Regions from separate parts of the Clostridioides sp. LIBA-6622 genome, predicted to be linked through region 2. Evidence: a T-box and tRNA genes for the amino acid it is inferred to sense, from the RefSeq annotation. Region 2 holds a T-box; the other regions hold tRNA genes.
What was found. A T-box is a leader RNA that pairs with one kind of tRNA and senses whether it is charged. The one in region 2 lies ahead of asnS (asparagine--tRNA ligase), so its partner is inferred to be a tRNA-Asn.

Region 1 (9,776 bases), 1.8 Mb from region 2:
TGGACTGTAACTGACGCTGAGGCACGAAAGCGTGGGGAGCAAACAGGATTAGATACCCTGGTAGTCCACGCTGTAAACGATGAGTACTAGGTGTCGGGGGTTACCCCCCTCGGTGCCGCAGCTAACGCATTAAGTACTCCGCCTGGGAAGTACGCTCGCAAGAGTGAAACTCAAAGGAATTGACGGGGACCCGCACAAGTAGCGGAGCATGTGGTTTAATTCGAAGCAACGCGAAGAACCTTACCTAAGCTTGACATCCCAATGACATCTCCTTAATCGGAGAGTTCCCTTCGGGGACATTGGTGACAGGTGGTGCATGGTTGTCGTCAGCTCGTGTCGTGAGATGTTGGGTTAAGTCCCGCAACGAGCGCAACCCTTGTCTTTAGTTGCCATCATTAAGTTGGGCACTCTAGAGAGACTGCCAGGGATAACCTGGAGGAAGGTGGGGATGACGTCAAATCATCATGCCCCTTATGCTTAGGGCTACACACGTGCTACAATGGGTAGTACAGAGGGTTGCCAAGCCGTAAGGTGGAGCTAATCCCTTAAAGCTACTCTCAGTTCGGATTGTAGGCTGAAACTCGCCTACATGAAGCTGGAGTTACTAGTAATCGCAGATCAGAATGCTGCGGTGAATGCGTTCCCGGGTCTTGTACACACCGCCCGTCACACCACGGGAGTTGGAGACGCCCGAAGCCGATTATCTAACCTTTTGGAAGAAGTCGTCGAAGGTGGAATCAATAACTGGGGTGAAGTCGTAACAAGGTAGCCGTATCGGAAGGTGCGGCTGGATCACCTCCTTTCTAAGGAGAATTGCCTACTGTTTAATTTTGAAAGTTCTTTATGAACTTCATATTTGGGGGTGTAGCTCAGTTGGGAGAGCACTTGCCTTGCAAGCAAGGGGTCAGGAGTTCGACTCTCCTCATCTCCACCATTTAAGAGCATATTACTTAAATCTTTGATTTATCTAGTAGACTCTTACATTGCACTTTAAGCTTATTTTTATTCAAGCTTTGTGCGTTAGCACCTTAAGCAACAGAATAAACTGAACGAATGTGAAGTTTGTTTGTTGGCGATGTGCGTTAGCACCTTAAAAACTGCATATATATTTAGTGATATGACATCTAATTTGTAATATATAAAGCTGATAACTTTTTAAAATTATCAAGTTGATAGACTTTAATCTATCAAACCTTTTTAACTGGTCAAGTTATTAAGGGTGCAGGGCGGATGCCTTGGCACTAGGAGCCGATGAAGGACGCGATAAGCTGCGATAAGCTTCGGGGAGTTGCACGTAAACTTTGATCCGAAGATTTCCGAATGAGGAAACTCACTTAGAGTAATGTCTAAGTATCATTAAGTGAATTCATAGCTTAATGAGGGGAACTCAGGGAACTGAAACATCTAAGTACCTGAAGGAAGAGAAAGAAATTCGATTCCGTAAGTAGCGGCGAGCGAACGCGGAAGAGCCCAAACCAATAAAGTTTTCTTTATTGGGGTTGCGGACATATCATAACGAAGAGGTATCGTAATTGAAGAGGTTTGGAAAGACCCACCACAGAAGGTAATAGTCCTGTATGTTAAACGAGAAGACTTTAGATATGATCCAGAGTACCACGGGACACGTGAAACCCTGTGGGAAGCAGGAGGGACCACCCTCCAAGGCTAAATACTACCTAGTGACCGATAGCGTATAGTACCGTGAGGGAAAGGTGAAAAGAACCCCGGGAGGGGAGTGAAATAGAACCTGAAACCCTGCACTTACAAGCTGTGGAAGCACATTTCTTGTGTGACCGCGTACTTTTTGTAGAACGGGCCAACGAGTTACGTTAAGTAGCAAGGTTAAGCACTTAAGGTGTGGAGCCGTAGCGAAAGCGAGTTTTAACTGAGCGTTCAGTTACTTGACGTAGACCCGAAACCGGGCGACCTACCCATGAGCAGGATGAAGCGAAAGTAAAATTTCGTGGAGGTCCGAACCCACGAGCGTTGAAAAGCTCGGGGATGACTTGTGGGTAGCGGTGAAATTCCAATCGAGCCCGGAGATAGCTGGTTCTCCCCGAAATAGCTTTAGGGCTAGCCTCAAGGTGAGAGATACGGAGGTAGAGCACTGAATGTCCTAGGGGGTATTGCACCTACCGAAGACTATCAAACTCCGAATGCCGTCATCTTATACTTGGGAGTCAGACTGTGGGTGATAAGATTCATAGTCGAAAGGGCAACAGCCCAGATCGTCAGCTAAGGTCCCTAAATGTAAGTTAAGTGGTAAAGGATGTGGGATTGCACAGACAACCAGGATGTTGGCTTAGAAGCAGCCACTCATTCAAAGAGTGCGTAATAGCTCACTGGTCGAGTGATCCTGCGCCGAAGATTTCCGGGGCTAAAACTTACTACCGAAGCTACGGCATCATTATGATGGGTAGGGGAGCTTCCCATACGGGTTGAAGCATGACCGTAAGGACATGTGGACAGTATGGGAGTGAGAATGTTGGCATGAGTAGCGAGATGTGGGTGAGAATCCCACAGGCCGTAAACCCAAGGTTTCCAGGGGAAGGTTCGTCCGCCCTGGGTTAGTCGGGACCTAAGCTGAGGCCGAAAGGCGTAGGTGATGGACAACAGGTTGATATTCCTGTACTACCGATAACCGTTTGAGAGATGGGATGACACAGTAGGATAAGCTAAGCACACTGTTGGTTATGTGTGCCCAAGCATTGAGGCAGTCAGAGTAGGTAAATCCGCTTTGATAATGCTGGGATGTGATGGGGAGCGAAATTTAGTAGCGAAGTAGCTGATTTCACACTGTCAAGAAAAGTCTCTATCGAGGTTAAAGGTACCCGTACCGCAAACCGACACAGGTGGGTGAGGAGAGTATCCTAAGGCCCGCGAGAGAACTGTTGTTAAGGAACTCGGCAAAATGACCCCGTAACTTAGGGATAAGGGGTGCCACCATCCGGTGGCCGCAGAGAATAGGCCCAAGCGACTGTTTACCAAAAACATAGGTTTCTGCTAAGTCGCAAGACGATGTATAGGAGCTGACGCCTGCCCGGTGCTGGAAGGTTAAGGGGATCTGTTAGAGCAATCGAAGCAGTGAACTTAAGCCCCAGTAAACGGCGGCCGTAACTATAACGGTCCTAAGGTAGCGAAATTCCTTGTCGGGTAAGTTCCGACCCGCACGAAAGGCGTAACGATTTGGGCACTGTCTCAACAACAGACTCGGTGAAATTGTAATTCCGGTGAAGATGCCGGATACCTGCGACAGGACGGAAAGACCCCATGGAGCTTTACTGTAGCTTGACATTGGGTCTTGGTACTACATGTACAGGATAGGTGGGAGGCTTTGAAACCAGGACGCCAGTTTTGGCGGAGCCATCCTTGGGATACCACCCTTGTAGTACTGGGACTCTAACCATAGGCCATGAATCTGGTCTTGGGACACTGTCAGGTGGGCAGTTTGACTGGGGCGGTCGCCTCCCAAAAGGTAACGGAGGCGCTCAAAGGTTCTCTCAGTACGGTCGGAAATCGTACGTAGAGTGTAAAGGCAAAAGAGAGCTTGATTGCAAGACATACAGGTCGAGCAAGGATGAAAATCGGACTTAGTGATCCGGTGGTTCTGCGTGGAAGGGCCATCGCTCAACGGATAAAAGCTACCCTGGGGATAACAGGCTTATCTCCCCCAAGAGTCCACATCGACGGGGAGGTTTGGCACCTCGATGTCGGCTCATCACATCCTGGGGCTGTAGTAGGTCCCAAGGGTTGGGCTGTTCGCCCATTAAAGTGGTACGCGAGCTGGGTTCAGAACGTCGTGAGACAGTTCGGTCCCTATCCGTCGCAGGCGTAGGAAATTTGAGAAGACCTGTCCTTAGTACGAGAGGACCGGGATGGACGTACCTCTGGTGTACCAGTTGTTCTGCCAAGGGCATGGCTGGGTAGCTATGTACGGAATGGATAAGCGCTGAAAGCATCTAAGCGCGAAGCCGACTTCAAGATAAGATTTCCCACCGCAAGGGTAAGACCCCAGAAAGACTATCTGGTTGATAGGTCGAAGGTGTAAGTGCAGCAATGTATTTAGCTTATCGATACTAATAGGTCGAGGACTTGACCAAATTATTTGATGTTCATTCAGTAAGATATATGTGCAGTTTTTAGAGTACTAACTCTAAAAAAAATAAAAAAAGTATTGACAAAAATAACAAAAAATGTTAATATTATACTTGTCCTAGCAACAAGAAAGAAAAAAATGTGGTTATAATAGCAGAGAAGATACACCTGTTCCCATTCCGAACACAGAAGTTAAGTTCTCTAGCGCTGATGGTACTTGGTGGGAAACTGCCTGGGAGAGTAGGACATAGCCACGTTGGATATTCCAAGGTAGCTCAACGGTGGAGCAACCGGCTGTTAACCGGTAGGCTGTGGGTTCGAGCCCCACCCTTGGAGCCAATATGGCTCGTTGGTCAAGAGGTTAAGACACCGCCCTTTCACGGCGGTAACAGGGGTTCAATTCCCCTACGAGTCACCATTTGTGGGATCATAGCTCAGCTGGGAGAGCACCTGCCTTACAAGCAGGGGGTCACAGGTTCGAGCCCTGTTGGTCCCACCATTTGCGGCCTGGTAGTTCAGTTGGTTAGAATGCCAGCCTGTCACGCTGGAGGTCGAGGGTTCGAACCCCTTCCAGGTCGCCAAAACAAAAAATGCTGGTGTGGCTCAACGGTAGAGCAGCTGACTTGTAATCAGCAGGTTGTAGGTTCGATTCCTATCACCAGCTCCATGTAAAACTAATACGGAGGATTTCCCGAGCGGCCAAAGGGGGCAGACTGTAAATCTGTTGTCATCGACTTCGGTGGTTCGAATCCACCATCCTCCACCAATTAAATATGCGGGTGTAGCTCAATGGTAGAGTTCTGGCCTTCCAAGCCAGCTGTGAGGGTTCGATCCCCTTCACCCGCTCCAAAAAAAGCGTGGGTGCATAGCTCAGCTGGATAGAGCAACGCCCTTCTAAGGCGTGTGTCCGGGGTTCGAATCCCTGTGCGCTCACCACATATATATTGGGGATTAGCCAAGTCGGTAAGGCACATGACTTTGACTCATGTATGCGTAGGTTCGAGTCCTGCATCCCCAGCCAAATAAAATATGGTCTATTAGCTCAGTCGGTAGAGCACCTGACTTTTAATCAGGGTGTCCCGCGTTCGAGTCGCGGATAGATCACCAATGGAGAGGTGTCCGAGTGGTTTAAGGAGCTGGTCTTGAAAACCAGTGACTTCGAAAGGGGCCGTGGGTTCGAATCCCACCCTCTCCGCCAAGTAAAATAAATAGGACTTAATTTGGAGAAGTACTCAAGTGGCTCAAGAGGATCCCCTGCTAAGGGATTAGGCTGGGTAACCGGTGCGAGGGTTCGAATCCCTCCTTCTCCGCCATTTAAAAACGAGGTGTAGCGCAGTTTGGTAGCGCACATGGTTTGGGACCATGGGGCCGGGGGTTCGAGTCCCTTCACCTCGACCAACTTGGACCTTTAGCTCAGTTGGTTAGAGCGCCCGGCTCATAACCGGTAGGTCTGGGGTTCGAGTCCCTGAAGGTCCACTATTCTTCATAGGGGTGTAGCTCAGTTGGTAGAGCGTCGGTCTCCAAAACCGTGCGCCGGGGGTTCGAGTCCCTCCACCCCTGCCAAATAAAAAGGACTTGAAAAAAAATGAATTTTAGAGTAGTATAAGATAGTAAATAAAATTTCGAGGTGTAGCGCAGTTTGGTAGCGCACATGGTTTGGGACCATGGGGCCGGGGGTTCGAGTCCCTTCACCTCGACCAAGAAAAGGGCCTATAGCTCAGGTGGTTAGAGCGCACGCCTGATAAGCGTGAGGTCGCTGGTTCGAGTCCAGCTAGGCCCACCATTTGCCCAGATAGCTCAGTCGGTAGAGCAGGGGACTGAAAATCCCCGTGTCGGTGGTTCGATTCCGCCTCTGGGCACCAGAAATAGGGCGGTATAGCTTAGTTGGCTAGAGCGTTCGGTTCATACCCGAAAGGTCATAGGTTCGACTCCTATTACCGCTACCATCTAACTATATCATTAAAGAACTTTGAAAATTAAACAGTAGGTTAATTTATAAAACAAGAAACAAACCATAAAGCCAGATATTTTGATAACAATAGTATCTGAGCCTGATAAACTTTTGTTTGAGAGTTTGATCCTGGCTCAGGATGAACGCTGGCGGCGTGCCTAACACATGCAAGTTGAGCGATTTACTTCGGTAAAGAGCGGCGGACGGGTGAGTAACGCGTGGGTAACCTACCCTGTACACACGGATAACATACCGAAAGGTATGCTAATACGGGATAACATATTTGAGAGGCATCTCTTAAATATCAAAGGTGAGCCAGTACAGGATGGACCCGCGTCTGATTAGCTAGTTGGTAAGGTAACGGCTTACCAAGGCGACGATCAGTAGCCGACCTGAGAGGGTGATCGGCCACATTGGAACTGAGACACGGTCCAAACTCCTACGGGAGGCAGCAGTGGGGAATATTGCACAATGGGCGAAAGCCTGATGCAGCAACGCCGCGTGAGTGATGAAGGCCTTCGGGTCGTAAAACTCTGTCCTCAAGGAAGATAATGACGGTACTTGAGGAGGAAGCCCCGGCTAACTACGTGCCAGCAGCCGCGGTAATACGTAGGGGGCTAGCGTTATCCGGATTTACTGGGCGTAAAGGGTGCGTAGGCGGTCTTTCAAGTCAGGAGTGAAAGGCTACGGCTCAACCGTAGTAAGCTCTTGAAACTGGGAGACTTGAGTGCAGGAGAGGAGAGTGGAATTCCTAGTGTAGCGGTGAAATGCGTAGATATTAGGAGGAACACCAGTTGCGAAGGCGGCTCTCTGGACTGTAACTGACGCTGAGGCACGAAAGCGTGGGGAGCAAACAGGATTAGATACCCTGGTAGTCCACGCTGTAAACGATGAGTACTAGGTGTCGGGGGTTACCCCCCTCGGTGCCGCAGCTAACGCATTAAGTACTCCGCCTGGGAAGTACGCTCGCAAGAGTGAAACTCAAAGGAATTGACGGGGACCCGCACAAGTAGCGGAGCATGTGGTTTAATTCGAAGCAACGCGAAGAACCTTACCTAAGCTTGACATCCCAATGACATCTCCTTAATCGGAGAGTTCCCTTCGGGGACATTGGTGACAGGTGGTGCATGGTTGTCGTCAGCTCGTGTCGTGAGATGTTGGGTTAAGTCCCGCAACGAGCGCAACCCTTGTCTTTAGTTGCCATCATTAAGTTGGGCACTCTAGAGAGACTGCCAGGGATAACCTGGAGGAAGGTGGGGATGACGTCAAATCATCATGCCCCTTATGCTTAGGGCTACACACGTGCTACAATGGGTAGTACAGAGGGTTGCCAAGCCGTAAGGTGGAGCTAATCCCTTAAAGCTACTCTCAGTTCGGATTGTAGGCTGAAACTCGCCTACATGAAGCTGGAGTTACTAGTAATCGCAGATCAGAATGCTGCGGTGAATGCGTTCCCGGGTCTTGTACACACCGCCCGTCACACCACGGGAGTTGGAGACGCCCGAAGCCGATTATCTAACCTTTTGGAAGAAGTCGTCGAAGGTGGAATCAATAACTGGGGTGAAGTCGTAACAAGGTAGCCGTATCGGAAGGTGCGGCTGGATCACCTCCTTTCTAAGGAGAATTGCCTACTGTTTAATTTTGAAAGTTCTTTATGAACTTCATATTTGGGGGTGTAGCTCAGTTGGGAGAGCACTTGCCTTGCAAGCAAGGGGTCAGGAGTTCGACTCTCCTCATCTCCACCATTTAAGAGCATATTACTTAAATCTTTGATTTATCTAGTAGACTCTTACATTGCACTTTAAGCTTATTTTTATTCAAGCTTTGTGCGTTAGCACCTTAAGCAACAGAATAAACTGAACGAATGTGAAGTTTGTTTGTTGGCGATGTGCGTTAGCACCTTAAAAACTGCATATATATTTAGTGATATGACATCTAATTTGTAATATATAAAGCTGATAACTTTTTAAAATTATCAAGTTGATAGACTTTAATCTATCAAACCTTTTTAACTGGTCAAGTTATTAAGGGTGCAGGGCGGATGCCTTGGCACTAGGAGCCGATGAAGGACGCGATAAGCTGCGATAAGCTTCGGGGAGTTGCACGTAAACTTTGATCCGAAGATTTCCGAATGAGGAAACTCACTTAGAGTAATGTCTAAGTATCATTAAGTGAATTCATAGCTTAATGAGGGGAACTCAGGGAACTGAAACATCTAAGTACCTGAAGGAAGAGAAAGAAATTCGATTCCGTAAGTAGCGGCGAGCGAACGCGGAAGAGCCCAAACCAATAAAGTTTTCTTTATTGGGGTTGCGGACATATCATAACGAAGAGGTATCGTAATTGAAGAGGTTTGGAAAGACCCACCACAGAAGGTAATAGTCCTGTATGTTAAACGAGAAGACTTTAGATATGATCCAGAGTACCACGGGACACGTGAAACCCTGTGGGAAGCAGGAGGGACCACCCTCCAAGGCTAAATACTACCTAGTGACCGATAGCGTATAGTACCGTGAGGGAAAGGTGAAAAGAACCCCGGGAGGGGAGTGAAATAGAACCTGAAACCCTGCACTTACAAGCTGTGGAAGCACATTTCTTGTGTGACCGCGTACTTTTTGTAGAACGGGCCAACGAGTTACGTTAAGTAGCAAGGTTAAGCACTTAAGGTGTGGAGCCGTAGCGAAAGCGAGTTTTAACTGAGCGTTCAGTTACTTGACGTAGACCCGAAACCGGGCGACCTACCCATGAGCAGGATGAAGCGAAAGTAAAATTTCGTGGAGGTCCGAACCCACGAGCGTTGAAAAGCTCGGGGATGACTTGTGGGTAGCGGTGAAATTCCAATCGAGCCCGGAGATAGCTGGTTCTCCCCGAAATAGCTTTAGGGCTAGCCTCAAGGTGAGAGATACGGAGGTAGAGCACTGAATGTCCTAGGGGGTATTGCACCTACCGAAGACTATCAAACTCCGAATGCCGTCATCTTATACTTGGGAGTCAGACTGTGGGTGATAAGATTCATAGTCGAAAGGGTAACAGCCCAGATCGTCAGCTAAGGTCCCTAAATGTAAGTTAAGTGGTAAAGGATGTGGGATTGCACAGACAACCAGGATGTTGGCTTAGAAGCAGCCACTCATTCAAAGAGTGCGTAATAGCTCACTGGTCGAGTGATCCTGCGCCGAAGATTTCCGGGGCTAAAACTTACTACCGAAGCTACGGCATCATTATGATGGGTAGGGGAGCTTCCCATACGGGTTGAAGCATGACCGTAAGGACATGTGGACAGTATGGGAGTGAGAATGTTGGCATGAGTAGCGAGATGTGGGTGAGAATCCCACAGGCCGTAAACCCAAGGTTTCCAGGGGAAGGTTCGTCCGCCCTGGGTTAGTCGGGACCTAAGCTGAGGCCGAAAGGCGTAGGTGATGGACAACAGGTTGATATTCCTGTACTACCGATAACCGTTTGAGAGATGGGATGACACAGTAGGATAAGCTAAGCACACTGTTGGTTATGTGTGCCCAAGCATTGAGGCAGTCAGAGTAGGTAAATCCGCTTTGATAATGCTGGGATGTGATGGGGAGCGAAATTTAGTAGCGAAGTAGCTGATTTCACACTGTCAAGAAAAGTCTCTATCGAGGTTAAAGGTACCCGTACCGCAAACCGACACAGGTGGGTGAGGAGAGTATCCTAAGGCCCGCGAGAGAACTGTTGTTAAGGAACTCGGCAAAATGACCCC
Region 2 (9,776 bases):
ATATTTAAAGTTGTTTTTTGAGAAGCCAAGAAAAAATACAGTGAAGCTTTTATTACTTATGGATTCAGGTGGATCGATGAGAGGATATAGTACTTTATGTAATACACTGTTTCAGTCTGTAAGTAAATCAAATCATTTTAAAGATGTAAAAGTATATTATTTTCATAACTGTCTTTATGATAGATTATTTACAACACCTGAATGTTGGTTAAGCAAGTCTATTGAGACTGAATGGATATTAAAAAATATAGATAAAAACTATAAAGTTATAATTGTAGGAGATGCTTCCATGTCACCTACTGAGTTACTTAATATTGGTGGTAATTACCGTGGACCATACAATTACACTCCTGGAATAGAGTGGCTAAAAATATTTAAAAGAAAGTATAGTAAAATTGTATGGTTAAATCCAGAATTGAGAGATGGATGGGATTCAATTAGTTATTGGTATCAGACTCAAAGATTAATACAAAGTGAATTTAACATGTTTCCATTAACTGTAAAGGGTTTGGAGAAAGCATTAAAAAATTTAATGGTGTCAAGGTAAAACAAATAATGATGGTACAATTTACTAAAAATTGTACCATCATTATTTATTTTCAATTAATTACTAAAAAAGTTAAGGTTTTATAAAGAGTATATGACATTGAGAAGAGTTGTTTGTATAATTGAGACTCAAAAATTATATACTCTAATACATTTTAGACCTACAGAAAACATATACATTAATAATAATTTTAGAAATCGAGGTGATTATAATAAATTATGAATTAATTGTAAAATACAATGGAGATATATTGAGATTAGAACAAGAATTAGGGGTCTCAGTAGAAATACTTAATTCATCATATGCAATAATAACATCAAGTAATGAAGAAGATGTAAATACACTTTTAACTTATCCAGAAATTGAGTTTATAGAAAAACCTTTCATATTACAAACTCAAGACGTTCAAAGTTTTTCAAGTACAGGAATAACAGGATTTAAGAATAGAACTGGTTTAACTGGTAAAGGAACTATAATTGGTATAATCGATTCGGGAATAGATTATACTCTACCTGTATTTAGAGATAGTGATGGAAGGTCTAAAATATTATATTATTGGGACCAGTCTATTCAAGGTAATCCCCCAGAAGGTTTTAGAGAGGGGACATTATATACTAATGAAGATATAAATAATGCAATAGCTGGAAATATGTATATACCTATTTCAACAACTAGCTTACATGGGACACATGTTGGAGGGATATGTGCAACTATTGCAAGCGATGCTAGGATAATAGTAGTGAGAGTAGGAAATATACAAACAGATGTTTTTTCAAGAAGTACAGAGTTCATGAGGGCGATTAAATTTATTTTAGATAGAGCATTAGAATTAAGAATGCCAGTTACATTAAATATAAGTTATGGAAGTAATGAAGGGTCACATAGAGGAACTTCCTTATTCGAACAATATATAGATGATATGTGTTTATTTTGGAAAAATAATATAGTTGTAGCAGCTGGAAATAATGCAGATAAAGGTGGTCACAAAAGGATTAGACTCCAAAATAATACTACAGAAGAAGTTGAGTTTATAGTTGGAGAAGGGGAACGTATATTAAATATAAATATATGGCCAGATTTTGTTGATGATTTTAGTGTACATTTGGTGAGCCCATCAAATACCCAAACACAATCAATTTCTTTAACTTCAGGTGAAATAAGAAATACTTTGGGAGAAACTAGGGTAACTGGTTATTTTTATCCTATAGCTCCATATTCTCTTACAAGGAGAGTTACTCTACAATTAAGTTCAAATACACAAATAAATCCAGGTCTATGGAGAATTGTATTTGAGCCGATAGACATTGTAACTGGGAATGTAAATATATATTTACCTACTTCTGAAGGATTAAATAGAAATACGAGATTTCTAATTCCTACTCAAGAGCTTACTGTAACAGTTCCTGGGACAGCAAGTAGAGTTATAACAGTAGGTAGTTTCAATTCAAGAACAGATATAGTATCCATATTTTCTGGAGAAGGAGATACACAATCGGGAGTATTTAAGCCAGATTTATTGGCTCCAGGAGAAGATATAATATCTTTTTTACCTGGAGGTACAAGTGGGGCATTAAGTGGAACTAGTATGGCTACTCCTCATGTTACAGGTGTCTGTTCATTATTTATGGAATGGGGAATTGTAAATGGAAATGATTTATTTTTATATTCTCAAAAACTAAGAGCATTACTTTTAAGAGGAGCAAGAAGGCTAACTAATCAATCTTATCCAAACAATTCATCAGGATTTGGATTCTTAAATTTAGCAGATATAGATTTATATACTTTATCGAATATAAATCAAGATTTGGAGACTGATGGTATTGTATATAGAAGTGTTAACAAATCGTTTAAAGATGAAGAGAACAATTATAAACTTATAGAGGGTTATAATAATATAAAAAAGGATATTAGCTTAGAGAGTTTTTGTAATGAGGATATGAATAGACAAACTGGAGTTTTGGCAGGAATAAATATAATTCATACTCCTGAATTTGAAAGTGAATTAAATGCTTTAGGTATGGATTCTGAGTTTATTAAATTAAGTGACTCATTAGGTATATTACCCATAGATACTTCTGATTATAATAGTATACAAAGGGTATTGGAGCTTCCATCAATTATAAGGTCAGAATCAACTATAAAGATGTCACTACTTGGGACTATCAATCAAGGGACTTTTGGTGGTATAGTTGCAACAGAAGAGATAGGTGTAAATTTCTTTAAAAACAATCCTAATATTACAATAACAGGAAGAGGCACACTAATAGCAATTGCAGATACAGGAATAGACTATCTACACAAAGATTTCATTTATCCAGATGGAACTTCAAAGATAGTATATCTATGGGACCAAACAAAAGAAGGAAGTCCACCTGAAGGTTTTTATATTGGAACAGAATATACACGAGAAGATATAAATCGAGCTATTGCAGATAATGACCCTAGTTTATCTCAGGATGAGGTCGGTCAAGGAACTATGCTCAGTGGCATATGTGCAGGGTTGGGAAATGTGAATAATGAATATGCAGGGATAGCAGAAGATGCTGAATTGATAATAATAAAACTTGGAAAGATAGATGGTTTTTATAATAGTGCAATGTTATTTGCTGCATCTCAGTATGCGTATAAAAAGGCTTTTGAACTCGGAAGACCATTAGTTATAAATGTATCTTTGGGTAGTAGTAGTTTAGCTGGTTTAACTAATAGAAGTAATAGTGAAAAAGCTTTCTTTACTAGAGGTCTATGCATAACAGCGGGGGCAGGAAATGAGGGCAATACACAAACACATACCTCTGGAAGGATACTACATGCAGGTGGCTCTGTTGAGATTGAGCTGGAGCTAAGTGAAGAGGAAGAAGAATTGTCACTAGAACTTTGGTTAAATAAACCAGATAAGGCAGATGTAATAATAGTATCACCTTCAGGTGAAGAAAGTAAAAGTGTTGGGGTATCTAGTTACAATAGAGTTACTGGTCTATTTGATTTAGAAGGAACTGATTATTCTATAACATATGTATATCCGACTACTTTTTCAGGGCAACAGTTTACTAATATTACTTTGAAAAATGCTAAAAGAGGAGTATGGAAAATCAGATTAGTTGGAGTTTATATTCTAAATGGTATATACAACTTGTATTTGCCAAATAGAGTTCTTTTAAAAAGTGGAACTAGATTTAGACAAGTTGACCCTTTTTATACTATAAATTATCCTGCTATTCAAGATGATTTAATAACTGTAGGAGCATATAACACTATCAATAATAGTTTATGGCAAAGTTCATCGAGAGGACCAACTATTGAAAATAGATTGAAGCCAGATTTAGTGGCACCAGGAGTTAGTATAATAGCAGCTTATCCTGGCAATACATATGCAACTATAACTGGCACAGCAGCAGCAAGCGCACATGTTGCAGGGGCTGCTTCAATGTATTTTCAATATACTTTTGCTGATGGTAGATATCCAAACCAAGCATATGTTCAAAAAGTAAAAACATTTATGCAAGCTGGAGCTAGAAAAAATTTAAATACAGTATATCCAAACACAAGTGCTGGATATGGTTCTTTAGATGTTAGAGGTATGTTTGATGTGTTAAGGTAGGAGGGAGTTATGGAAAAATCTTATTGTATAATTTATCAAGGTGATATAGAGACTGCACTCCAAGAAAATGGTATAAACAGGTATATGGTTTTAAATAGCCAGCTTGCAGTAATATATGTCCCTATGGATTTTAATGAAACTATTTTAAATAATATTTTGCAAGTAGCGTGGTGGGAAGAGTCTGCTCCTATGAGTAGTTTGATTGATATAACTAACAATGTAAACAATGGAGAAACTGTTACTACAGCTGCTGAAACTGAATATATATATGAAAATCCATACAATGATATAACAGGAAGAGGAATTTTATTGGCAGTTATAGATTCAGGCATAGATTACTTGCATCCTGATTTTATAAATGCTGATGGAAGTAGTAAAGTTTTAAAATTATGGGACCAAGAAGCAAATACAAATCCACCTCCAGAAGGTTTTATTTTTGGAAGTGAATTTACAAGAAGTGAGTTAAATATAGCCATAAGTAGAAATGATGGGAGTTTAAGTCAAGATAATATAGGTACTGGAACTTTGGCTTCTGGTATATTGGTTGGAAATGGAAGAGTAAATTCACAGTATAGAGGTATTACTACAGAATCAGACTTAATAGTAGTTAAATTAAAATCATATACTGATACTTATTACGCTGGAAGGATAAATTACAGTGTTTCAGACTTTCTAGCAGCTATAACATATGTTACTAATATAGCAAGGACAGAAAATAGACCTATAATAATAAATTTAACTATTGGAGTTAAATCAGGTGCTGTAGCGACTACTTCGATATTAGATACTTTTAATCTATTGAGTAGTGCTGGTGTGGTAGTAGTTAGTGGTGCAGGTAATCAAGGGAATACAGATATTCATTATTCTGGTAGATTTAGCAGTGTAGGTGAAGTACAAGATGTAATAATACAAGATGGGGATGACTATGCACTTGATATAACACTAAATACAAATGGACCAGATAAAATAGGAGCACAGATAATATCTCCTTCAGGTGAAGTTAGTCATGATATAAGGTATTCTCCAGATTTTTATGTATATAGAGGAAAATTTAACTTAGAAAATACTACTTATGCAATGAGATTTATTTATCCATATATAACTTCTGGAAAAGAAAATCTGGAGATAAAATTGACAGATATAAAACCTGGAGTATGGACTTTAAGATTGACTTCAGAACTTATAATAGGAGGGGAATATGATATATATTTACCAAATAAAAACTTGATAGCCCCAGATACAAGATTTTTAGACCCTGATTCAATTGCTACAATAACCATGTATGCTGCTAGTGATGATGTAATAACAGTTGGTACATTCAATAATAAAACTGATAGTATGTGGATTGGTTCTTCAAAAGGTCCAATTAGAGGAAGAGGAATTAAACCAGATATAGTAGCTCCAGGTGTAGATATAATATCTACATACAAAAACGGAACATATAATACTGGAACTGGAACAGGCATTAGTAGTTCTATAGTTACTGGTGTATTAGCTTTATTAATGGAATATCTAGAAAAACAAGATAATATACCAAGGTTAGCATTATTTACACAAGTTTTAAAAACGTATTTAATATTGGGAGCTACAAAACTTGATATATATACATATCCCAATGTATCACAAGGGTATGGAATTTTAGATTTGAAAAATACAATTCAACAGATAGCAAATACTTTGTAAATGAAAAACTATTAAAAAAATTATTGATTTAAAAGTCATTATAATTTCGACTTATGAATTTAATTTGAAAAATTGCTAAAACTATTACTAAATAAATAATAGAGGTGATAGTTTTGGAAAATAAAAAAGCAAGAGCATTAAAAGGCAAAGATAATAAAAGACTTAGAAGTCCACTTTTAGTTGGAAATGAGTCAACAGCAGCATGGGCTGATGTTGAAAAATTAAAACCTCATAGTAAAGTTTCAATACCTTCACTTAATAGTGTTGAAGAAGCAAAAGATTGGGTTGACAATGGAAGTAAGTTATAAAAATTGTAAGATTCAATAATGAAAATGAGTATTTATTGTAATTTTGTAGAGTAGTCTTGGTTTGAGAACCTGTATCTAGTTTGATGAACAAGGTATTACTCTACTTTTTTTATAAATAACAATCAGTATCAATTATATAAATTTATTGACTAAAAATTTATAAATTGGTATAATTTTGTTAATTAGCGGAAATAATAAAAGATAAATACTGTGAAGAGAAGAGTAAATATAAAATGTAGTTTTAGCGAGTTGAGGATGGTGAGAGCTCAATACGAGGTTTATATTGAAGAACATCTTGGAGTTTCTAATCGAAAGCTTATTTAGCAAGTAGATTTAGACGGAAGGCACCGTTACAGGCTTTAAGCATTGCTTAACTAAGAGGTCATTTATGACAATTAGGGTGGTACCGCGAAAGTAATAGTCTTTCGTCCCTTTATATAGGGATGAAGGGCTTTTTTTATTGAAATTATATTTATAAGAAACATTAATAACAATTATATTAGGAGGATTTAAAATGCAAAAAGAATTTATAACAGTAAAAGAATTGTACAGAGACAAAGAGCAGTACATAGGGAAAACTGTAAAAGTAGCTGGATGGATAAGAACATCTAGAGTATCTAAAAACTTTGGATTTATAGAGTTAAATGATGGAAGCTTCTTCAAGAACATGCAAATAGTATTTGATGAGAAAGTAGAAAATTTTAAAGAAATAGGGAAATTAGCAATAAGTTCATCTATACTTGTAGAAGGTGAATTGGTGTCGACAGAAGGGGCTAAACAACCTGTAGAAATACATGCAAAAAGTATAGTTGTAGAAGGTGAATCAGATAGTTCATATCCACTACAAAAGAAAAGACATACTCTTGAATATTTAAGAACAATAGCACATTTAAGACCAAGAAGTAATACTTTTTCAGCTGTATTTAGAGTAAGATCAATAGCTGCATATGCAATACACAAGTTTTTCCAAGAAAGAAACTTTGTATATGCACATTCTCCAATCATAACAGGTAGTGACTGTGAGGGTGCAGGAGAAATGTTTAGAATAACAACTATGGATTTAAATGATATTCCAAAAACAGAAGATGGAAAAATAGACTATACTCAAGATTTCTTTGGAAAAGAATCAAATTTAACAGTTAGTGGACAATTAAATGCTGAAATAATGGCACTTTCTTTTAGAAATGTTTATACTTTTGGACCTACATTTAGAGCGGAAAACTCTTACACAGGAAGACATGCTTCAGAATTTTGGATGATAGAGCCTGAAATAGTTTTTGCAGACCTTGAAGATAACATGGAACTTGCAGAAGATATGATAAAATATGTTATAAGTTATGTTTTAGAGAATGCTCCTGAAGAAATGGAATTCTTCAATAGCTTTATAGATAAAGGATTATTAGAAAGATTAAATAAGATAGTAAACTCTGAATTTGTTAGAATAACATATACTAAAGCAGTAGAGTTATTGATTGAGTCAGGTCATGAATTTGAGTATCCAGTTGAATGGGGATGTGACCTTCAAACTGAGCATGAAAGATATATAACAGAGCAAATATACAATTGTCCAGTATTTGTAACTGATTATCCAAAAGATATAAAAGCTTTCTACATGAGAATGAATGAAGATGGTAAAACTGTTAGAGCAATGGATTTATTAGTTCCTGGTGTTGGAGAAATAGTGGGAGGCTCTCAGAGAGAAGAAAGAGAAGATGTGTTATTAGATAGAATTCATGAAATGGGATTAAGAGAAGAAGATTACTGGTGGTATTTAGAGCTTAGAAAATTTGGTACTGCTACTCACTCTGGATTTGGTCTTGGATTTGAGAGAATAATTATGTATATGACAGGCATGTCTAATATAAGAGACGTTATACCTTTCCCAAGAACTCCTAAAAATGCTGAATTCTAATAATTATAAATTCTAATACAATCATATAATTTTAGGAATAAAAATATTAAATAACTTGTATATTATCTAGCTTGGATATATACAAGTTATTTTTATTGTATTTGTAAATATATGATTTAATTAATTTTATTTTGTAATACAATATAACTATAAAATATCAAAGTTGGGAGGGAATATAATGTGTGAATTTTGTTTTATTGAATTTAATGTGGATAAGATTGAAGTATTTAATAGGATTAAGAATTTATTTTCATATATAGCAAGTATAAAAAATGATTGTATACAAGTTAATGATTTGGAATACTATATTTTAGAAAGAGTAGAAGATTTTTATTATAGAGAAGAGTTGGATTATTTTTGGTGGCCAACAGAAGAAGAAAATAAACAATTTTGGGAGAAATATAAACTATTGGATGAAGAAAAACGAAAAGAATATCTGAAGTCTGTTCCATGGGATTTTGAAACTGTATTTTCTGAAATTGGGATAGGTGATTATACAATAGAAGGTTGCAAAATGATTGGAGAAAAAACTTCAAGACTTTATTTTAATCCCATGGGATATCCTTATGGAGGAAATGAAGTGATTCAAGAAGCATTAAAAGCTTTTGGAGTAGTTATAGTTAATATGCTAGGATAACGTTTGTTGTGATATACTATAAATGATAAAGTGATTTTGGATAATTATAGAAAAAATATAAATGAAATTTATAGACTAGCTTTACATTACAAATATATAAGGGTATAGTATGAAAATATGTAAAATGTTAAATTTAAAAAATATTTATTTCGTTATCTATTATACAATAAGCTTTATTATTATCATGAGGGGGAGTAAGAATGTCTAATAAATGGTTATTTATGGCTTTAAGTTTGGTACTTATATGCACAGGTTGTACAAAAAATAATTCTAAAAATAGTCAGGATAAAGGAGATAATTCTCTTATACTATTAAAAAGAGATGAGGATAATTCTGATGGTATGACAGATGTATATATAAAGACACAAAGTAAGGATGAAGAAAAAATAGCATCAGATATACCTATAGATACAAAGAGGGATTATATAAGTGGAGAGCAATCAATATTAATTCAGGATAAAGAGAACAACTTGTATAAATATAATTTAAAAAAAGAAAAGGAAAAATTAGCATCAGACTTACTTTCTGGTGAACTTAATTCGTATGAATTTATTCCTTCTTCAAAGACTATGGCATATATATCATCAGAAAATTCTTTGTATGTAAAGTATGATGGGAAAGACAAAGAAAAAATAGCCAATGATGTTGTATTATATAAGATATCTCAAGATGGAAAGTATATATATTATGTTAATACAGATGAAGAATTGTATCTATATAAAGAAAATGAAGATAAAGAAAATGAAGATAAAGAAAAGATATCAACTGATATAAAAAGTTTTGATATTATAAATAATAAAGGTGATGTAATATTCATAAATAATGATGATAATTTATATTTAAAAAGCTTAGATAAAAATGATAAAGTTAAGATTAGTTCAGATGTATCAAATTTATGGGGAGTAAAATCTGATGATGAAGAGATTATGTATATAAGTGAGTATAATTATAAAGACTTAAAAGGAGAGCTATATTTATATAAAAATGGAACAAGTGAAAAAATAGCATCGGATGTTAGGTCTTATAGATATAGAAATAATAAATTTTACTTTATAAATAGTGATGATGAATTATATGAAAAAGAAGTAGGA
Region 3 (9,776 bases), 1.7 Mb from region 2:
GAGGCTTTGAAACCAGGACGCCAGTTTTGGCGGAGCCATCCTTGGGATACCACCCTTGTAGTACTGGGACTCTAACCATAGGCCATGAATCTGGTCTTGGGACACTGTCAGGTGGGCAGTTTGACTGGGGCGGTCGCCTCCCAAAAGGTAACGGAGGCGCTCAAAGGTTCTCTCAGTACGGTCGGAAATCGTACGTAGAGTGTAAAGGCAAAAGAGAGCTTGATTGCAAGACATACAGGTCGAGCAAGGATGAAAATCGGACTTAGTGATCCGGTGGTTCTGCGTGGAAGGGCCATCGCTCAACGGATAAAAGCTACCCTGGGGATAACAGGCTTATCTCCCCCAAGAGTCCACATCGACGGGGAGGTTTGGCACCTCGATGTCGGCTCATCACATCCTGGGGCTGTAGTAGGTCCCAAGGGTTGGGCTGTTCGCCCATTAAAGTGGTACGCGAGCTGGGTTCAGAACGTCGTGAGACAGTTCGGTCCCTATCCGTCGCAGGCGTAGGAAATTTGAGAAGACCTGTCCTTAGTACGAGAGGACCGGGATGGACGTACCTCTGGTGTACCAGTTGTTCTGCCAAGGGCATGGCTGGGTAGCTATGTACGGAATGGATAAGCGCTGAAAGCATCTAAGCGCGAAGCCGACTTCAAGATAAGATTTCCCACCGTAAGGGTAAGACCCCAGAAAGACTATCTGGTTGATAGGTCGAAGGTGTAAGTGCAGCAATGTATTTAGCTTATCGATACTAATAGGTCGAGGACTTGACCAAATTATTTGATGTCCATTCAGTAAAATATATGTGCAGTTTTTAGAGTGTTAACTCTATGTAAAGTACTAACTTCAATTAATATGGTATATATCATATTGAACAATTACTATTTAGTACTTTAAAACTATTGACATTTAAAAATAAAGATGTTAATATAATACTTGTCTTATAAATAGGCAATATGTGGTTATAATAGCAAAGAGGATACACCTGTTCCCATTCCGAACACAGAAGTTAAGCTCTTTAGCGCTGATGGTACTTGGTGGGAAACTGCCTGGGAGAGTAGGACATAGCCACGTGGATATTCCAAGGTAGCTCAACGGTGGAGCAACCGGCTGTTAACCGGTAGGCTGTGGGTTCGAGCCCCACCCTTGGAGCCAAAAAAGCCGAAGTGGCGGAACTGGCAGACGCACAGGACTTAAAATCCTGCGGGACTTACCTCTCGTACCGGTTCGATTCCGGTCTTCGGCACTTATAAAACAATATCGCGGAGTGGAGCAGTTGGCAGCTCGTCGGGCTCATAACCCGAAGGTCGTAGGTTCGAGTCCTGCCTCCGCAACCATTAAAATGGCTCGTTGGTCAAGAGGTTAAGACACCGCCCTTTCACGGCGGTAACAGGGGTTCAATTCCCCTACGAGTCACCAATTAAATATGCGGGTGTAGCTCAATGGTAGAGTTCTGGCCTTCCAAGCCAGCTGTGAGGGTTCGATCCCCTTCACCCGCTCCAAAAATGGGACCATAGCTCAGCTGGGAGAGCACCTGCCTTACAAGCAGGGGGTCACAGGTTCGAGCCCTGTTGGTCCCACCATTTGCGGCCTGGTAGTTCAGTTGGTTAGAATGCCAGCCTGTCACGCTGGAGGTCGAGGGTTCGAACCCCTTCCAGGTCGCCAAAACAAAAAATGCTGGTGTGGCTCAACGGTAGAGCAGCTGACTTGTAATCAGCAGGTTGTAGGTTCGATTCCTATCACCAGCTCCATGTAAAGTTAATACGGAGGATTTCCCGAGCGGCCAAAGGGGGCAGACTGTAAATCTGTTGTCATCGACTTCGGTGGTTCGAATCCACCATCCTCCACCAGAAAAATGCGCGGATGTGGCGGAATTGGCAGACGCACTAGACTTAGGATCTAGCGCCATTGGCGTGGGGGTTCGACTCCCTTCATCCGCACCATTTTTATTTAATTTGTATATATATAAATTGTGGGTGCATAGCTCAGCTGGATAGAGCAACGCCCTTCTAAGGCGTGTGTCCGGGGTTCGAATCCCTGTGCGCTCACCACATATATTGGGGATTAGCCAAGTCGGTAAGGCACATGACTTTGACTCATGTATGCGTAGGTTCGAGTCCTGCATCCCCAGCCATTAAAATTAGGTTCATTAGCTCAGCTGGCAGAGCACCTGACTCTTAATCAGGGTGTCCCGAGTTCGATCCTCGGATGAATCATTGTGAAGTAGAATATGGAGAGGTGTCCGAGTGGTTTAAGGAGCTGGTCTTGAAAACCAGTGACTTCGAAAGGGGCCGTGGGTTCGAATCCCACCCTCTCCGCCAGATGCCCAGATAGCTCAGTCGGTAGAGCAGGGGACTGAAAATCCCCGTGTCGGTGGTTCGATTCCGCCTCTGGGCACCAAAATATGGCGGTATAGCTTAGTTGGCTAGAGCGTTCGGTTCATACCCGAAAGGTCATAGGTTCGACTCCTATTACCGCTACTAAAATTTAATGTGGGCCATTAGCTCAGTTGGTTAGAGCGCCCGGCTCATAACCGGTAGGTCTGGGGTTCGAGTCCCTGATGGCCCACCACATTAAATTAAGTAAATAACTTCGAGGTGTAGCGCAGTTTGGTAGCGCACATGGTTTGGGACCATGGGGCCGGGGGTTCGAGTCCCTTCACCTCGACCAATTAAGGTGGGTATAGCTCAGTTGGTTAGAGCGCCAGATTGTGGCTCTGGAGGTCGTGAGTTCGACTCTCATTATCCACCCCAACTAATATGGTCTATTAGCTCAGTCGGTAGAGCACCTGACTTTTAATCAGGGTGTCCCGCGTTCGAGTCGCGGATAGATCACCAAAAGGCGGCGACATAGCCAAGTGGTAAGGCAGTGGACTGCAACTCCTTGATCCCCAGTTCAAATCTGGGTGTCGCCTCCAATATATTCCAAGGTAGCTCAACGGTGGAGCAACCGGCTGTTAACCGGTAGGCTGTGGGTTCGAGCCCCACCCTTGGAGCCAAAAAGCCGAAGTGGCGGAACTGGCAGACGCACAGGACTTAAAATCCTGCGGGACTTACCTCTCGTACCGGTTCGATTCCGGTCTTCGGCACTTATAAAACAATATCGCGGAGTGGAGCAGTTGGCAGCTCGTCGGGCTCATAACCCGAAGGTCGTAGGTTCGAGTCCTGCCTCCGCAACCATTAAAATGGCTCGTTGGTCAAGAGGTTAAGACACCGCCCTTTCACGGCGGTAACAGGGGTTCAATTCCCCTACGAGTCACCAATTAAATATGCGGGTGTAGCTCAATGGTAGAGTTCTGGCCTTCCAAGCCAGCTGTGAGGGTTCGATCCCCTTCACCCGCTCCAAAAATGGGACCATAGCTCAGCTGGGAGAGCACCTGCCTTACAAGCAGGGGGTCACAGGTTCGAGCCCTGTTGGTCCCACCATTTGCGGCCTGGTAGTTCAGTTGGTTAGAATGCCAGCCTGTCACGCTGGAGGTCGAGGGTTCGAACCCCTTCCAGGTCGCCAAAATAAAAAATGCTGGTGTGGCTCAACGGTAGAGCAGCTGACTTGTAATCAGCAGGTTGTAGGTTCGATTCCTATCACCAGCTCCATGTAAAATTAATACGGAGGATTTCCCGAGCGGCCAAAGGGGGCAGACTGTAAATCTGTTGTCATCGACTTCGGTGGTTCGAATCCACCATCCTCCACCAGAAAAATGCGCGGATGTGGCGGAATTGGCAGACGCACTAGACTTAGGATCTAGCGCCATTGGCGTGGGGGTTCGACTCCCTTCATCCGCACCATTTTTTATTCAATTTAATAAACGAGCGGGAATAGTTCAGTGGTAGAGCGCAACCTTGCCAAGGTTGAAGTCGCGAGTTCGAATCTCGTTTCCCGCTCCAAATTTTATGTTTATATTGTAATGTGGGTGCATAGCTCAGCTGGATAGAGCAACGCCCTTCTAAGGCGTGTGTCCGGGGTTCGAATCCCTGTGCGCTCACCACATATATATTGGGGATTAGCCAAGTCGGTAAGGCACATGACTTTGACTCATGTATGCGTAGGTTCAAGTCCTGCATCCCCAGCCAAATAACATGGTCTATTAGCTCAGTCGGTAGAGCACCTGACTTTTAATCAGGGTGTCCCGCGTTCGAGTCGCGGATAGATCACCAATGGAGAGGTGTCCGAGTGGTTTAAGGAGCTGGTCTTGAAAACCAGTGACTTCGAAAGGGGCCGTGGGTTCGAATCCCACCCTCTCCGCCAGATGCCCAGATAGCTCAGTCGGTAGAGCAGGGGACTGAAAATCCCCGTGTCGGTGGTTCGATTCCGCCTCTGGGCACCAAAATATGGCGGTATAGCTTAGTTGGCTAGAGCGTTCGGTTCATACCCGAAAGGTCATAGGTTCGACTCCTATTACCGCTACTAAAATTTAATGTGGGCCATTAGCTCAGTTGGTTAGAGCGCCCGGCTCATAACCGGTAGGTCTGGGGTTCGAGTCCCTGATGGCCCACCACATTAAATTATGAATACATGGTGGGTATAGCTCAGTTGGTTAGAGCGCCAGATTGTGGCTCTGGAGGTCGTGAGTTCGACTCTCATTATCCACCCCAACTAATATGGTCTATTAGCTCAGTCGGTAGAGCACCTGACTTTTAATCAGGGTGTCCCGCGTTCGAGTCGCGGATAGATCACCAAAAAGGCGGCGACATAGCCAAGTGGTAAGGCAGTGGACTGCAACTCCTTGATCCCCAGTTCGAATCTGGGTGTCGCCTCCAATAAAAAATGCGCTCATAGCTCAACTGGATAGAGTGTCTGACTACGAATCAGAAGGTTAGGGGTTCGAGTCCCTTTGGGCGCACCATATAAACATCGAGGGATTATAGCTCAGCTGGGAGAGCACCTGCCTTACAAGCAGGGGGTCACAGGTTCGAGCCCTGTTAATCCCACCAGTGCAAACCTCTAGTAAAATTACTAGAGGTTTTATTTTTGATTAAAAAAGTTTTTATATTTAGGAGGTAATAAACTTGTATATAATAATAGGAAATGAAATAGTTGATAGCGAGGAACTAAAAGTAACTATAGATAAAAATAGCAAATTTAAAGTTGAAAAAGATTTAAGTAAAAGTACAAAAAGGGAAGACGTAATTGCATATCAGTTAAGTATAGATTTGAATTATTTAGACAATATCATAAGTGAACAATATGATTCTGTTAAATTATCTGATGAAGAAAAATTTGATGAATATATGACTTTATCTGATGAACTTGCACTAGATTTAGAAGAATTTATGCCAAAATACACAATAATAAATGCTAGAGCATATAAATTAGATGAGGTAGATGGAGTCGTAAAAATAATACTAGCAATAGCTTATGCAGATTTAGGTCATTTAAAACTTTCAGATGTAGTGAAGAGGGTATCTAGACAAATAGATTAGGATATGAACGATATTAAAAAAATATATAAAATCTTACGTAAAGATGAAAATAATTATGTAAACATAAGAAAAAACAGTATAAAATCAAGTCAATTGTAGAAATTTTCACATAAATTTACCTGAAATTCTATAAAAAATGCCTTAATTTTAGTGAGGTAAATTGAGTTTACACAGTCTAAAAATTACTTATATTTATAAATTTATCTTATTAATTAAGGAACTTGCTTAAACATCTTCAAAAATAAAGTATTTTAGTCTATAATCTTTAATATTACACAAACAATAAAGGAGAAGAATAGAGTATGCTTAAAAAATTTAATAAAATACTAGTAGCTAATAGAGGCGAAATAGCTATAAGAATATTTAGAGCCTGTTCAGAATTGGGGATAAAAAGCGTTGGTATATATAGTAAAGAAGATAAATATGGATTATTTAGAACAAAAGCAGATGAGTCATATCTGATAGGGGAAGGCAAAGGACCAATAGATGCGTATCTAGACATGGATGGAATAATTGATTTGGCTAAGAGAAAAAAAGTTGATGCGATACATCCGGGATATGGTTTTTTAGCAGAGAATGCAGAATTTGCTCGTAAATGTGAAGAGAGTGGAATTACTTTTATAGGACCATCATCTAAAGTAATGAATATGATGGGAGATAAAATAAACTCTAAAAAAATAGCAAAAGAAGTTAATGTTCAAACAATACCAGGGGTAGAAAAAGCAATAAAAAGTACTGAAGAAGCAAAAGAAGTTGCAAATAAAATAGGCTATCCTGTTATGATAAAAGCATCTAATGGTGGTGGCGGTAGAGGTATGAGAATCGTACACCGTGAAGAAGACTTAGAGATTGAATATGAAACTGCTTGTAGTGAATCAAGAAAAGCTTTCGGGGAAGATATCATATTTATAGAAAAGTATATAGCTGATCCAAAACATATAGAAGTTCAAATATTAGGAGATAACTATGGAAATATAGTTCATTTATATGAGAGAGACTGTTCTGTTCAAAGAAGACATCAAAAAATAATAGAATATGCACCAGCTTTTTCACTAGATGATAAAGTAAGACAAGAAATATGTGAAGATGCAGTTAAGTTATCAAAACATGTTGGCTATTCTAATGCTGGGACATTAGAATTCTTGGTAGATGCAAATGGTGGGCATTATTTTATAGAAATGAACACAAGAGTACAGGTTGAACATACTGTAACAGAGATGGTTACAGGGATAGATATAGTTCAAAGTCAAATACTAATAGCTCAAGGTTATAGTTTAGATAGTGAAGAAATTAATATAAAATCACAAGATGATGTAGAAATAAGAGGGTATTCTATTCAATGTAGAATAACTACAGAAGACCCTAAGAATAAATTTATGCCTGATACAGGAAAAATTCAAGTTTATAGAACTGGCTCAGGATTTGGTATAAGACTAGATGGTGGAAATGGATTTACAGGTGCAAATATAAGTCCTCACTATGATAGTTTGTTAGTTAAAACAATTTCTTGGGATAGAACATTCCAAGGAGCAATAAATAAAACTATAAGATCAGTAAAAGAGCTTAGAGTCAGAGGAGTCAAAACTAATGTAGGGTTCTTAGTTAATGTTTTAAATAATCCTATATTCTCAAATGGTAAATGTAGTACTAAGTTTATAGATGAAAATCCAGATTTATTTGAAATAACAGAAAGTAAAGACAGAGGAACAAAATTACTTCAATTCATAGGGGATGTAATTGTAAATGATAATGCTTGTAAAGAAAAACCATTATTTGATGCATTACATGACCCAAGAATGGATAAAGATGGTTCAAAGGCAGAAGGTAGCAAAATACTTTTTGATAAGTTAGGTAAATCTGCATATATAGAAAAGATAAAAAATGATAAGAAATTATTGCTAACAGATACAACAATGAGAGATGCACATCAATCATTATTAGCAACAAGAATAAGAACATATGACTTATTAAAAGCTGCTCAGCCAACAGAAAAATATCAAAAAGATTTATTCTCACTTGAAATGTGGGGCGGAGCTACTTACGATGTTGCATATAGATTTTTAAAAGAATCACCTTGGCGTAGATTGCAAAAGCTGAGAGAAGAAATACCAAGCATAATGTTCCAAATGTTGCTTAGAGCATCAAATGGAGTTGGATATAAAAACTATCCAGATAATGTAATAGAAGAATTTACTAAAGAATCTGCTAAACAAGGTATAGATGTATTTAGAATATTTGACTCATTAAACTGGGTTGAAAATATGAAACCATCTATAAATACAGCTTTGGAAACTGGAAAAATTGTTGAAGCAACTATGTGTTATACAGGAGACATATTAGATAAGACTAAAACTAAATATAATCTAGAATATTATATTAAGATGGCACAAGAATTAGAAAGTTTAGGGGCAGATATAATAGCAATAAAAGATATGTCAGGGCTTCTTAAACCATATTCAGCTTACACTCTAGTTAAAGAGTTAAAGAAAAATATAAAAGCACCAATACATTTACACACTCATGATACAAGTGGAAATGGTGTGGCAACTTGTTTAATGGCATCAGAAGCTGGTGTAGATATAATTGATGCTGCATTAGAATCTATGGCGGGACTTACAAGTCAACCATCACTTAATGCTATAGTAGAAGCTCTTAAAAATACAGAAAGAGATACAGGTATAGATTTATTTGGATATGATGAGTTAGGAAAATATTATAAGGACTTAAGAAAAGTTTATAGCAAATTTGAAAGTGATTTAACTAACTCTTGTGCAGAAATATATAATTTTGAAATACCAGGTGGTCAATATACAAACTTAAAACCTCAAGCTGACAGTTTAGGATTAGTTAATAGATTTGATGAAGTTAAAGAAAAATATAAAGAAGCTAATGAAGTTGTAGGGGATATAATAAAAGTAACTCCATCTTCAAAGGTTGTAGGAGACCTAGCTATCTTTATGACTAAAAATAAATTAGATAAAGACAATATAATTGAAGAAGGTAAAAACTTATCATTCCCAGATTCTGTTGTGGACTACTGTAAAGGTATGATAGGTCAGCCAGAAGGTGGAATACCAAAAGATTTACAAGAAGTGGTTTTAAAAGGTGAAGAAGCTATTACAGTAAGACCTGGTTCATTATTACCAGCAGAAGATTTTGATGAAATAGCTAAATATCTAGATGAAAAATATGACATAAATGCTAATATAAGAAATGTTATAAGTTATGCTTTATATCCAAAAGTTTATGAAGATTATATTAAACATTTACAACACTATAATGATATATCTAAACTTGAAAGTGATGTATTTTTCTATGGCTTAAATAAAAATGAAGAATGTGAAGTAGAGATAGAAGAAGGTAAAGTATTAACAATAAGATTAGTTGAAATAGGTGAAGTTAAGGAAAATGGACTTAGAACTATAGGATTTGAATTGAATGGAATGGTTAGAGAAGTAGAAATAAAAGATAGAAACTTCTCTGGAAAAATTAATAATGTTGAAAAAGCTGATATGAATGACCCTCTTCAAATTGGAGCAAGTATACCAGGAAAAGTTATAAAAATAATGGTTAAAGAAGAAGATGAAGTAAAAGCAAATCAACCACTAATAGTTATAGAGGCTATGAAAATGGAGACTATAATAGTTGCTAAGACTGATGGAGTAATTAAGTCAATTAAAGTAAAAGAAGACGATATGGTTGAAGATAAACAATTATTAATGATAATGAAATAATTAAATTAAGATAATTAAAAAAACACTCTAAAACGTTTAATAAAAAATGTTTTAGAGTGTTTTTATTTATCTAAATTAAATTTTTGTTAAAAAAAAGAGGAAAATTACATCCATATGTAGAAATAAAGCTAGTAAGGAAAATGTTATCTAAAAATTCTAAAAATAACAAACATTTTCTAGACTATTTCTTAGGAAATAACAGCTAAGAGAAAATACATAAATTTAAAAGGTGGGTGCTTATATGAAGGTTTATGATAGTAAAATGTTGAGAAATGTAGCGGTATTAGGACATAGCGGATGTGGAAAAACAAATCTAATCGAAACTATAGCTTACACAGCAAACACTAATAAGATACCTAAATTAACAGACAAGGTAAATATGACTTATAGTATGGGATTAATACCTATAGAGTATAATGATTATAAGTTTAACTTATTGGATACCCCAGGATATTTTGACTTTAGCGGAGACGTTGTATCATCTCTTAGAGCAAGTGATGCAGCAATAATAGTAATAGATGCAACAGCACCTATTCAAGTTGGTACAGAGAAATCATTGGAACTAACTGAGAGTATTCCTAAGATAATGTTTATAAATAAAATAGATAATGAAAAAGCAAGATAT

Region 1: it encodes a tRNA-Asn, which carries the amino acid that the T-box ahead of asnS (asparagine--tRNA ligase) is inferred to sense. The anticodon was not compared.
Region 3: it encodes a tRNA-Asn, which carries the amino acid that the T-box ahead of asnS (asparagine--tRNA ligase) is inferred to sense. The anticodon was not compared.

Annotation. Positions count from the first base shown of each region.
Region 1 covers NZ_CP196998.1:130,043-139,818, forward strand. Annotated here, with positions in the region: rRNA gene ACTG47_RS00865 (16S ribosomal RNA) at 1-803, shown strand, start outside; tRNA gene ACTG47_RS00870 (tRNA-Ala) at 859-934, shown strand; rRNA gene ACTG47_RS00875 (23S ribosomal RNA) at 1,204-4,100, shown strand; rRNA gene rrf (5S ribosomal RNA) at 4,236-4,352, shown strand; tRNA gene ACTG47_RS00885 (tRNA-Asn) at 4,360-4,434, shown strand; tRNA gene ACTG47_RS00890 (tRNA-Glu) at 4,439-4,513, shown strand; tRNA gene ACTG47_RS00895 (tRNA-Val) at 4,519-4,594, shown strand; tRNA gene ACTG47_RS00900 (tRNA-Asp) at 4,600-4,676, shown strand; tRNA gene ACTG47_RS00905 (tRNA-Thr) at 4,688-4,762, shown strand; tRNA gene ACTG47_RS00910 (tRNA-Tyr) at 4,777-4,861, shown strand; tRNA gene ACTG47_RS00915 (tRNA-Gly) at 4,871-4,944, shown strand; tRNA gene ACTG47_RS00920 (tRNA-Arg) at 4,955-5,031, shown strand; tRNA gene ACTG47_RS00925 (tRNA-Gln) at 5,041-5,116, shown strand; tRNA gene ACTG47_RS00930 (tRNA-Lys) at 5,127-5,202, shown strand; tRNA gene ACTG47_RS00935 (tRNA-Ser) at 5,205-5,293, shown strand; tRNA gene ACTG47_RS00940 (tRNA-Ser) at 5,318-5,408, shown strand; tRNA gene ACTG47_RS00945 (tRNA-Pro) at 5,417-5,493, shown strand; tRNA gene ACTG47_RS00950 (tRNA-Ile) at 5,498-5,571, shown strand; tRNA gene ACTG47_RS00955 (tRNA-Trp) at 5,583-5,658, shown strand; tRNA gene ACTG47_RS00960 (tRNA-Pro) at 5,719-5,795, shown strand; tRNA gene ACTG47_RS00965 (tRNA-Ile) at 5,802-5,878, shown strand; tRNA gene ACTG47_RS00970 (tRNA-Phe) at 5,882-5,957, shown strand; tRNA gene ACTG47_RS00975 (tRNA-Met) at 5,965-6,041, shown strand; rRNA gene ACTG47_RS00980 (16S ribosomal RNA) at 6,158-7,660, shown strand; tRNA gene ACTG47_RS00985 (tRNA-Ala) at 7,716-7,791, shown strand; rRNA gene ACTG47_RS00990 (23S ribosomal RNA) at 8,061-9,776, shown strand, end outside.
Region 2 covers NZ_CP196998.1:2,470,610-2,480,385, reverse strand. Annotated here, with positions in the region: gene ACTG47_RS11860 (VWA domain-containing protein) at 1-547, shown strand, start outside; gene cspBA (bifunctional germination protease/germinant receptor pseudoprotease CspBA) at 750-4,145, shown strand; gene cspC (bile acid germinant receptor pseudoprotease CspC) at 4,155-5,828, shown strand; gene ACTG47_RS11845 (CDIF630_02480 family spore surface protein) at 5,942-6,136, shown strand; T-box leader at 6,338-6,572, shown strand; gene asnS (asparagine--tRNA ligase) at 6,651-8,048, shown strand; gene ACTG47_RS11835 (hypothetical protein) at 8,227-8,685, shown strand; gene ACTG47_RS11830 (YARHG domain-containing protein) at 8,886-9,776, shown strand, end outside.
Region 3 covers NZ_CP196998.1:34,261-44,036, forward strand. Annotated here, with positions in the region: rRNA gene ACTG47_RS00165 (23S ribosomal RNA) at 1-772, shown strand, start outside; rRNA gene rrf (5S ribosomal RNA) at 955-1,071, shown strand; tRNA gene ACTG47_RS00175 (tRNA-Asn) at 1,078-1,152, shown strand; tRNA gene ACTG47_RS00180 (tRNA-Leu) at 1,158-1,243, shown strand; tRNA gene ACTG47_RS00185 (tRNA-Met) at 1,259-1,334, shown strand; tRNA gene ACTG47_RS00190 (tRNA-Glu) at 1,342-1,416, shown strand; tRNA gene ACTG47_RS00195 (tRNA-Gly) at 1,426-1,499, shown strand; tRNA gene ACTG47_RS00200 (tRNA-Val) at 1,505-1,580, shown strand; tRNA gene ACTG47_RS00205 (tRNA-Asp) at 1,586-1,662, shown strand; tRNA gene ACTG47_RS00210 (tRNA-Thr) at 1,674-1,748, shown strand; tRNA gene ACTG47_RS00215 (tRNA-Tyr) at 1,763-1,847, shown strand; tRNA gene ACTG47_RS00220 (tRNA-Leu) at 1,857-1,940, shown strand; tRNA gene ACTG47_RS00225 (tRNA-Arg) at 1,972-2,048, shown strand; tRNA gene ACTG47_RS00230 (tRNA-Gln) at 2,056-2,131, shown strand; tRNA gene ACTG47_RS00235 (tRNA-Lys) at 2,141-2,213, shown strand; tRNA gene ACTG47_RS00240 (tRNA-Ser) at 2,230-2,318, shown strand; tRNA gene ACTG47_RS00245 (tRNA-Phe) at 2,322-2,397, shown strand; tRNA gene ACTG47_RS00250 (tRNA-Met) at 2,404-2,477, shown strand; tRNA gene ACTG47_RS00255 (tRNA-Ile) at 2,492-2,568, shown strand; tRNA gene ACTG47_RS00260 (tRNA-Pro) at 2,591-2,667, shown strand; tRNA gene ACTG47_RS00265 (tRNA-His) at 2,674-2,750, shown strand; tRNA gene ACTG47_RS00270 (tRNA-Lys) at 2,759-2,834, shown strand; tRNA gene ACTG47_RS00275 (tRNA-Cys) at 2,841-2,914, shown strand; tRNA gene ACTG47_RS00280 (tRNA-Asn) at 2,921-2,995, shown strand; tRNA gene ACTG47_RS00285 (tRNA-Leu) at 3,000-3,085, shown strand; tRNA gene ACTG47_RS00290 (tRNA-Met) at 3,101-3,176, shown strand; tRNA gene ACTG47_RS00295 (tRNA-Glu) at 3,184-3,258, shown strand; tRNA gene ACTG47_RS00300 (tRNA-Gly) at 3,268-3,341, shown strand; tRNA gene ACTG47_RS00305 (tRNA-Val) at 3,347-3,422, shown strand; tRNA gene ACTG47_RS00310 (tRNA-Asp) at 3,428-3,504, shown strand; tRNA gene ACTG47_RS00315 (tRNA-Thr) at 3,516-3,590, shown strand; tRNA gene ACTG47_RS00320 (tRNA-Tyr) at 3,605-3,689, shown strand; tRNA gene ACTG47_RS00325 (tRNA-Leu) at 3,699-3,782, shown strand; tRNA gene ACTG47_RS00330 (tRNA-Gly) at 3,807-3,881, shown strand; tRNA gene ACTG47_RS00335 (tRNA-Arg) at 3,906-3,982, shown strand; tRNA gene ACTG47_RS00340 (tRNA-Gln) at 3,992-4,067, shown strand; tRNA gene ACTG47_RS00345 (tRNA-Lys) at 4,076-4,151, shown strand; tRNA gene ACTG47_RS00350 (tRNA-Ser) at 4,154-4,242, shown strand; tRNA gene ACTG47_RS00355 (tRNA-Phe) at 4,246-4,321, shown strand; tRNA gene ACTG47_RS00360 (tRNA-Met) at 4,328-4,401, shown strand; tRNA gene ACTG47_RS00365 (tRNA-Ile) at 4,416-4,492, shown strand; tRNA gene ACTG47_RS00370 (tRNA-His) at 4,513-4,589, shown strand; tRNA gene ACTG47_RS00375 (tRNA-Lys) at 4,598-4,673, shown strand; tRNA gene ACTG47_RS00380 (tRNA-Cys) at 4,681-4,754, shown strand; tRNA gene ACTG47_RS00385 (tRNA-Arg) at 4,764-4,840, shown strand; tRNA gene ACTG47_RS00390 (tRNA-Val) at 4,853-4,928, shown strand; gene ACTG47_RS00395 (hypothetical protein) at 5,004-5,417, shown strand; gene ACTG47_RS00400 (pyruvate carboxylase) at 5,720-9,151, shown strand; gene ACTG47_RS00405 (elongation factor G) at 9,393-9,776, shown strand, end outside.